Regions from separate parts of the Pseudomonas sp. GW822-FHT06B12 genome, predicted to be linked through region 4. Evidence: predicted binding sites of a transcription regulator. Region 4 holds the regulator's gene; each other region holds the start of a gene.
The links. Region 4 encodes FliA, which starts transcription of late flagellar genes. Its sites were predicted from a motif close to CTAAAGTTTNNNNNNNNNNNGCCGNTAA; they were not measured.
Positions count from the first base shown of each region.

Region 1: AC1RKH_RS21530 (methyl-accepting chemotaxis protein) is a predicted target of FliA. The motif match lies at 679-706, and genes of this name have one in related genera.
Region 2: AC1RKH_RS17045 (methyl-accepting chemotaxis protein) is a predicted target of FliA. The motif match lies at 860-887, and genes of this name have one in related genera.
Region 3: motA (flagellar motor stator protein MotA) is a predicted target of FliA. The motif match lies at 833-860, and genes of this name have one in related genera.

Region 1 covers NZ_JBXALR010000010.1:145,883-148,082, reverse strand. Annotated here, with positions in the region: gene AC1RKH_RS21535 (transporter) at 1-542, opposite strand, end outside; gene AC1RKH_RS21530 (methyl-accepting chemotaxis protein) at 822-2,200, shown strand, end outside.
Region 2 covers NZ_JBXALR010000007.1:50,205-52,404, reverse strand. Annotated here, with positions in the region: gene clpB (ATP-dependent chaperone ClpB) at 1-79, shown strand, start outside; tRNA gene AC1RKH_RS17065 (tRNA-Asn) at 376-451, shown strand; tRNA gene AC1RKH_RS17060 (tRNA-Pro) at 461-537, shown strand; tRNA gene AC1RKH_RS17055 (tRNA-Lys) at 543-618, shown strand; tRNA gene AC1RKH_RS17050 (tRNA-Pro) at 717-790, shown strand; gene AC1RKH_RS17045 (methyl-accepting chemotaxis protein) at 957-2,200, shown strand, end outside.
Region 3 covers NZ_JBXALR010000002.1:236,190-238,389, reverse strand. Annotated here, with positions in the region: gene AC1RKH_RS05830 (HDOD domain-containing protein) at 1-762, opposite strand, end outside; gene motA (flagellar motor stator protein MotA) at 928-1,779, shown strand; gene motB (flagellar motor protein MotB) at 1,783-2,200, shown strand, end outside.
Region 4 covers NZ_JBXALR010000003.1:100,607-102,806, forward strand. Annotated here, with positions in the region: gene fleN (flagellar synthesis regulator FleN) at 51-881, shown strand; gene fliA (RNA polymerase sigma factor FliA) at 878-1,618, shown strand; gene AC1RKH_RS07860 (chemotaxis response regulator CheY) at 1,785-2,156, shown strand; gene AC1RKH_RS07865 (protein phosphatase CheZ) at 2,188-2,200, shown strand, end outside.

The DNA.
Region 1 (2,200 bases), on a different contig from region 4:
TCGACGCTCTGGCTGGTCTTGCGCACGATCTGCGTCAGCACTTCACCCTGGTCGCGCAGTAAATGCACGAGCAGTTCCAGTGGCGAGCGAAAGCATTCGCCAGCCTTGACCGAGGAACGCAGCTTGTCCACCGAGTGCAGAGGTTGCAGGCGCGCGCTGATGATCAACCGACTGCGGGCGCAGACCCAGAGGGTCGAGACGTCCGAAGAAACCATACTGCTGAGGTTGAACACCACGTCGTTGACCACCGCCAGCAGCGCCGAATCGACGTGTTCAATGCGAGTCGAGCGCGAGCCTTCGTGCAAGGCTTCGAAGAATTCCTCCGGCAACTCCAGATGCGCTTTCATCCAGCGCTCGCACGCGGCGTGGGCGAGGTTCAGGTGCAGCCAGAGGAACTCGTCTTCAGCGCCCGGTTGTTGCAGCAGTTGCAGCGCCTTGGCCGAGTCGATCTCGCGGCCGCGTTCGCCGGGGCGAAAGCTGAAACCATAGAGCAGGCCGAACAGGTCGGAATCGCGGTGGCGTTGGTCGATGCTGTGGTTCATGGAGTCTCGCTGAAGGGAGGCGCCTGTCGTACGTTTCACAGGCTCACATGAGCGGCATCATGGCAACGCTGTTTGACGGTTTTGTGACAATTTGATTCGGCTTGTAACCGGGGCTTCTACCGGCGGTCGGGTCGGTTTCAAGAAACCATGGCCTGCGCCGATGACGCCTAGGCAGGATCAGGCACTTTGGTGCCTGGCCCGCATGTTGTTGACAGGGAGGTCCGGACATCCTGCGTGCCCCTTCGGGGCGTGTCTTATCCCTGTCATGAGTATCACTCGATGTTTTTGCAAAAATCCCTGAGAGCGCAAATCCTCGCACTGCTGAGCGGCAGCCTGATCGCGATGTTGCTGATCGCCTTGGCCTGTTTTCACTTTCTCTCCAGCGGGGTGCAGAACTATCGCAACCTGATCGAAGGTCCGCTGCATACCTCGCAACTGATCGATGAAGCCAATCTGCAATTCAAGGCCCAGGTGCAGGAATGGAAAAACGTCCTGTTGCGCGGCAAGCAACCGGCTGACCTGGACAAATACTGGAAGCAGTTCGAGGATCGTCAGGGAGACGTACAGAACATTCTCGGTGAGCTGACCCGCCAACCGGGCATCGAAGCGTCGCTCAAGGCTCGCCTTGAAAGCCTGCGCGATGCGCACCGTGCTCTCGGAGGCGCTTATCAGAAGGGGCGGGAGGCTTTCCTGGCGGCTGGTGCTGACCCTACGGCGGGAGATAGTGCGGTCAAAGGCGTGGACCGCGCCACCAGTGAACAGATGAGCGAGTTGGTCAATGAGCTGCGCAAGCAGGGTCGCGAGCAGTCGACGTTGATCAGCGCCAGTGCCGATCGCACGGTGTTGCTGGGAATCCTGGTGATGCTGGCTTCGGGTCTGTTGATTGGCTTGTTCAGCCTGTGGCTGGTCAACCGCAATCTGGTGGAACCCATCCGCAAGTTGATTGAATACGTTGCGCAATTGAGCCAGGGCCGTTTCGCTGAGCGGGTGGCGAGCGATCGTCAGGATGAGCTGGGCAAGCTGGCGGTCGCGGCCAACACGTTGCGCGATTTCCTTGCGGAAACCTTCAGCCGTTTGCAGCGCAGCGCGTCGGATCTGGACAGCGCCAGCGGCGAGTTGAACTCGATTGCGACGTTGATGGCCCATGGCACCAACGAACAGTTCAATCGTACCGATCAAGTCGCCACGGCAATGAATGAAATGTCCGCCACCGCCCAGGAAGTCGCTCGTCATGCGGCCGACGCGGCGCGGGCCGCCGATGATGCCGATCAGTCGGCACAACAGGGCGAGAAGGTCATGCAGGGCACGATTCACACCATCACCCGGATGCGCGGCGAAATCGCCAACACCGCTACGGTTATCCGCCAACTGGAAACCGACAGCGGACGCATCGGCAAGGTGCTGGAAGTGATTCGCGGCATCGCCGAGCAAACTAACTTGCTGGCGCTGAACGCCGCCATCGAAGCCGCTCGAGCCGGTGAAGCCGGACGCGGGTTTGCCGTGGTGGCCGATGAAGTTCGCAGCCTGGCCCAGCGCACGGCGGCGTCGATCATCGAAATCAACCAGATCATCCAGAGCGTGCAGACCGGCGCGGTGGACGCGGCGCAGGCCATCGAAAGCGGCCAGTCGCGCAGCGAGGAGAGTGTCGAGCAGGTCAC
Region 2 (2,200 bases), on a different contig from region 4:
GCTGATTCTGTCCGGCAGTTTCCTGCCGGGCGCCACCGTGACGGCCACCGTTGCGAACGACGAAATCGTTTTCAACTGAGCGTTCGCGGCACGGTAATGGAGGAGGCCCCGCATCGCGGGGCCTTTTTTTTCTTAGGGTGTTGAACTGTAAGGAAAAGGCTTGTAAAGTGCGCCCCGCAGTAAGTCGCCCCAAGGGTTTCTACTCCCCAAGTAGAAATCTGAAATAAGTTGCAAATCATTGTCTTGAAAGCAATTTAGGGGGTTGACAGAGGTGTTTAAGATTGTAGAATAGCGCGCCTCAGACACACGAACGCAGCGATGCGAACGGGTCGAAGAGGTGAAGCAAGCTTCACAGTTGTAATTGAAATGTGTAGTTCCGTGATAGCTCAGTCGGTAGAGCAAATGACTGTTAATCATTGGGTCCCAGGTTCGAGTCCTGGTCACGGAGCCAATTTCAAACCGGGGTATAGCGCAGTCCGGTAGCGCGCCTGCTTTGGGAGCAGGATGTCAGGAGTTCGAATCCCCTTACCCCGACCATTTTTGGGTCGTTAGCTCAGTTGGTAGAGCAGTTGGCTTTTAACCAATTGGTCGTAGGTTCGAATCCCACACGACCCACCATTTTTGAAACCAGTTAGCGCTGGAATCGAATCTTAAGATCAGAGGCCAAAAGCGCTGATCGAAGAAGGCGCTCTTTTTGAAGGGTGCCTTTTTTTTACCGGGGTATAGCGCAGTCCGGTAGCGCGCCTGCTTTGGGAGCAGGATGTCAGGAGTTCGAATCCCCTTACCCCGACCCATATTAAAAATCCTCGTATCGAAAGATACGGGGATTTTTTTTGTCTGTTGAAAAATCCCCGTCATCTTCAAGTCATCGTACAACTTGCCGATAACGAGTTGACGGGGGACTGCCGCAGTAACGCCCCTTTACTCAAGCCACGACAAGAAAAAGGGCGCTCGTTATGTTGCTTCGTCAGTTGAATATCGCTCCTCGCGCAGCGTTGGGATTTGCCCTTATTGCGGTGCTGGTCGCCTTGCTCGGCGTGTTCGCGCTGGGGCAGATGTCGAGCATCCGCGACAGTGAGGTCGCGGTAGAGAACCAATGGCTGCCGAGCATTCGTGGTGGCGACGAGATCCGCGAGATCATGTTGCGCATCCGGACCATTTCCCTGCGCATGGCCCTGGATCCGGATCTGAAGAACATTGCGCAGTACCGCAGCCAGATGGACACCCGCGACAAGGAGCTGAGCGACAAGATCGCTGCCTACGACAAACTGGTCACCACCGCCGAAGGCAAAGGGTTGTATGACCAGTTCAAGAAAACCTTCGCGGCCTATCGTTCGGGCATCGCCCAGTCCTTCGTCCTGGCCGAGCAAGGTCGGCGTGACGAGCTGACCAAGCTGCTGCTGGTCGACATGAAAACCGTGGTCGACGGTTCCGGCAAGCAGCTCAATGACCTGGCGGAACTGTTCGCCAAACAGGTCGCCACTGAAAGCCAGAACTCCGCAGCGCATTACCAAACCTCGCGCCTGATTGTCAGTCTGTTCATCGGTCTGGCCGCTCTGGCCACTGTCGGACTCGCCATGTTGCTGACCCGCAGCATCGTGCGCCCTCTGACCGAAGCCCTGAATGCAGCCGAAAACGTGGCGCGGGGCGACCTGACCCAACCCATCGAAACTCATGGCAACGACGAAGTCAGCCGTTTGCTCAAGGCGCTGGCGACCATGCAGCAGAACCTGCGGGAAACCCTGCAAGGCATCAGCGGTTCGGCCACGCAATTGGCCACGGCGGCGGATGAGTTGAACGCAGTAACCCTCGACAGTACCCAGAACCTGCAGCAGCAGAACAACGAGATCGAACAAGCCGCCACCGCCGTCACGGAAATGACCACCGCGGTGGAAGAAGTCGCGCGCAATGCGGTGTCGACTTCCGATGCGACCCGCCAGTCCAGTGAGTCGGCGCATCTGGGTCAGGAGCGGGTCAGCGAAACCACCAGTGCCATCAGCGCCCTGGCCTGCGATGTGCAACACACTGGTGAACTGGTGCAGTCGCTGGCCAACCAATCCCAGGACATCGGCAAGGTGCTGGATGTAATTCGCGCCATTGCCGAGCAAACCAACCTGTTGGCGCTAAATGCCGCGATCGAAGCCGCACGCGCGGGGGAGAGCGGGCGAGGTTTTGCGGTGGTGGCCGATGAAGTGCGCGC
Region 3 (2,200 bases), on a different contig from region 4:
GTTGAGCCAGCGGCGCAGGGTCGGATCGTCATCGAGGCGGTTTTGCTGGCGCAGCGGGTGATCGGCGTCGCGGGCGATATGCAGGACTTTCGCCAGCTCGTGTTGTTCATCCTGTAGCAATCGATAGCCTTGCCCGACCCAAATTGGCAGGCGCCAGACTTCCACCAGTGCCTGGCCGAGATCCAGCAGGCGCACGCCGAACAATTCTTTTTCGACCTTGCTCGCGGGTTCGCCCTTGTGCAGAACCCGCAGCTCCCAGTCTTCCAGCAGTTGCGGGAAGGTTAATGCCAGTGGCCAGAACGGCGAGAGAAACAGCAGGCTGCCCCAATGGATGTCCTGCCAGAGCCGCGCCAGGCGACTGGCAAAAAAGCCGTTGGCCTGTTGGGTCGCGTGCTGGCTGATCAAATGCAGCTGGCGCAGGGCCGGCGGGATTTCGTTCTGAGGCAGGGCAGGCAGACGTGCGAGCAGTTCTTCGGTGCGTTTGAGGCCGAGGCGATTGATCGCCACCTCCAGGTTCTCGCTGGGCTCGCTCATGCTGCCGTGGGTGTGGCGATTGGCTTCGCGGATGACGCTGAGGGCCAGGGCCGGGCTGCCCTGCATCAACTCGGCAATATCGCGCAACGAGCTGCGATTGTCGGCGATAGCCTTGCAAACGCGGTCATGACTGGCTTGCGGCACGGGCAAAACCACGCGATCGAGCAGCTTGACCCAGCCTTCGAGTGTGGTCGGTTTAGCAGTTGGAACGGTCGTTTCGTTAGCCATGATTGGGCGCGATCATCGTCTGCATTAAACACGCCCGGAGCGGGCCAAATTGGCTTTTCGCCTTAACTGGCTATAGTCTGGCGCAGTTTTGCCGATAAGTAGAAGAAGAGATTTTTTAACTTCCGAATATGACCTTGAACCCGACTCAGTAAGTACCTTCTACCTATGGCTAAAATTATCGGCATCATCGTCGTATTCGCGAGCGTGCTCGGCGGATACGTGCTTTCCCACGGCAAGATTGCCGCCCTGATTCAGCCTTTCGAGGTGATGATCATCGGCGGTGCGGCGCTGGGTGCGTTCCTTCAGGCCAACCCCGGTCACATGACGATGCACGTGCTCAAGAAGTCCTTGGGCATGTTCAGTTCGCGTTTCAATCACACCTTCTACCTTGAGGTGCTGGGCCTGATCTACGAGATCCTCAACAAGAGCCGTCGCGAAGGCATGATGGCGATTGAGGGCGATATCGAAGACGCCGCTGCCAGCCCGATTTTTGCCAAGTACCCGGCGGTCCTCAAGGATGACCGCATGACCGCGTTCATCTGCGATTACTTGCGCATCATGTCGTCCGGCAACATGGCCCCGCATGAACTTGAAGGCCTGTTCGACATGGAGTTGTACAGCCTCAAGGAAGACCTGGAACACCCATCCCACGCGGTCAACGGTATCGCCGATGCCATGCCTGGCTTCGGTATCGTCGCGGCGGTATTGGGTATCGTGGTGACCATGGCCTCGCTGGGTGAAGGCGATCAGAAATCGATCGGTCTGCACGTAGGTGCCGCACTGGTCGGTACCTTCTTCGGTATTCTCGCGGCTTACGGTTTCTTTGGTCCGCTGGCGCACTCCCTGGCTCACGATGCCAAGGAAGAGCTGAACATTTACGAAGCCATCAAGGCGTCGTTGGTGGCTTCGGCTTCCGGCATGCCGCCATCGCTGGCCGTGGAGTTCGGGCGCAAGGTTCTGTATCCGGCGCACCGTCCGAGTTTTGCTGAGCTGGAACAAGCGGTTCGCGGTCGTTAAGTCATGGAAAATAATCAGCCGATAATCATCAAGCGCGTCAAGCGCATTGCTGGCGGGCATCACGGGGGCGCGTGGAAAATCGCCTTCGCTGACTTCGCGACGGCGATGATGGCGTTCTTCCTGGTGTTGTGGCTGTTATCCACCGCCACGCCGGAACAGAAGATCGCCATTGCCGGTTACTTCAAGGACCCGATCGGCTTCTCTGAAAGCGGTACGCCGTACATCATCGATCTCGGCGGCTCACCGGAGCTGGCACCGGACAAAACCCTCAACCCCGAGGTCAAGTCCCAGCCGCAACCGGACAAGGTGACGGTCGATACCGAGCAGGTCGAAGGCATGGCCGAGCAGGTCGAGCAGGAGCGGCTTGAGTTGTTGCTGCAAGAGCTGGAGAAAAAGGTCGACGAGAACCCGCAGTTGCAGA
Region 4 (2,200 bases):
GCAGCCAGTCATGTAGCCCGCGTCTAAGCAAGACAAGGTAAAGAACGAACATGGGCAGCATGCATCCCGTACAGGTGATCGCAGTGACCGGCGGCAAAGGTGGCGTCGGGAAGACTAATGTGTCAGTGAACTTGTCCCTGGCTCTTGCTGAGCTCGGCCGGCGCGTCATGCTGCTGGACGCCGATCTGGGGCTGGCGAACGTCGACGTCCTGCTGGGGCTCACGCCCAAGCGTACGCTGGCCGACGTCATCGAAGGCCGCTGTGAGCTGCGCGATGTATTACTTCAGGGGCCGGGCGGAATTCGTATTGTTCCAGCAGCGTCCGGTACCCAGAGCATGGTTCACCTCAGCCCAGCCCAACATGCTGGCCTGATTCAGGCATTCAGCGACATTGGCGATAACCTCGACGTATTGGTCATCGACACGGCGGCGGGTATTGGTGAGTCGGTCGTCAGTTTCGTTCGCGCGGCCCAGGAAGTGTTGCTGGTGGTTTGCGACGAGCCGACGTCGATCACTGACGCCTACGCGCTGATCAAACTGCTCAACCGCGATTACGGCATGAACCGCTTCCGCGTGCTGGCCAACATGGCGCAAAGCCCGCAGGAAGGACGAAATCTGTTCGCCAAGTTGACCAAGGTCACGGACCGCTTCCTCGACGTCGCCTTACAATACGTCGGTGCGGTGCCTTACGATGAATGCGTGCGCAAGGCGGTGCAGAAACAACGCGCCGTGTATGAAGCCTTTCCTCGTTCCAAATGTGCGCTGGCGTTCAAGGCCATCGCGCAGAAAGTCGATACCTGGCCGCTGCCTGCCAATCCGCGTGGGCATCTGGAGTTTTTCGTCGAGCGTCTGGTGCAGCAAACTGCGGGTCCGGTTCTATGACAGCCAGCGGTTATAACCTGTACAAGAAGTCGGCGCGTGACGCGCAGTACGAACTGATCGAGCGTTACGCGCCACTGGTAAAACGGATTGCCTATCACCTGTTGGCGCGCTTGCCGGCCAGCGTTCAGGTCGAAGACCTGATCCAGGCGGGAATGATCGGTTTGCTTGAAGTGTCGACCAAATACGATGCGAGCAAAGGTGCGAGTTTCGAGACGTACGCGGGGATCCGTATCCGTGGTGCGATGCTCGATGAAGTCCGCAAGGGGGACTGGGCGCCACGCTCGGTCCACCGCAATACCCGGATGGTGAGTGACGCGATTCGCTCAATTGAAGCTAAAACCGGGCGTGACGCTAAAGATCACGAGGTTGCGGCCGAACTCCAATTGAGTCTCGACGATTATTACGGGATTTTGAATGACACCTTGGGCAGTCGCCTGTTCAGCTTCGACGATCTGTTGCAGGACGGCGAGCATGAAGGGCTGCACGAGGATGGCGCGAGTGCTCATCTCGAACCGTCGCGCGACCTGGAAGATGAACGCTTCCAGGCTGCACTGGCGGATGCGATTGCCAATTTGCCGGAGCGTGAGCGACTGGTGTTGGCGCTGTACTACGACGAAGAGCTGAACCTCAAGGAAATCGGTGAGGTCCTGGGGGTCAGCGAATCGCGGGTCAGCCAGTTACACAGCCAGTGCGCGGCCCGTTTGCGGGGGCGTTTGGGGGAGTGGCGAGCGCGCTGACAGCAGTGTGGGGACACTGCGAACGAAACAGGCATGGCGTAAAGCTGTGCCGGTCTCAATCCGTTGTGCTCCAGACAGTCGTTGAGTGCTCTGCCTGATTGATTGAATGGCGTGTCCAGGTGCTGGGCGCGTTTAAGACTGCTTGGAGGTCGAATTGGACAAGAACATGAAAATCCTCATCGTTGATGACTTCTCAACGATGCGGCGGATCATTAAGAACCTGTTGCGTGACCTTGGGTTCACCAACACGGTCGAGGCGGACGACGGTATTACCGCCATTCCCGTCCTCAACAGCGGGAGCATCGACTTTCTGGTAACGGACTGGAACATGCCTGGCATGACCGGTATCGATCTGCTGCGCCATGTGCGCGCCGATGAAAAGCTCAAGCATCTTCCGGTACTGATGGTCACTGCCGAAGCCAAGCGCGAGCAGATCATCGAAGCCGCTCAAGCCGGTGTAAACGGCTATGTGGTCAAACCCTTCACGGCCCAGGCGTTGAAAGAAAAGATCGAAAAAATATTCGAACGCATCGGTTGATGTGCGGAGCCACTGCGCCACGGGGGGAGCTATGGAGCAAAGAG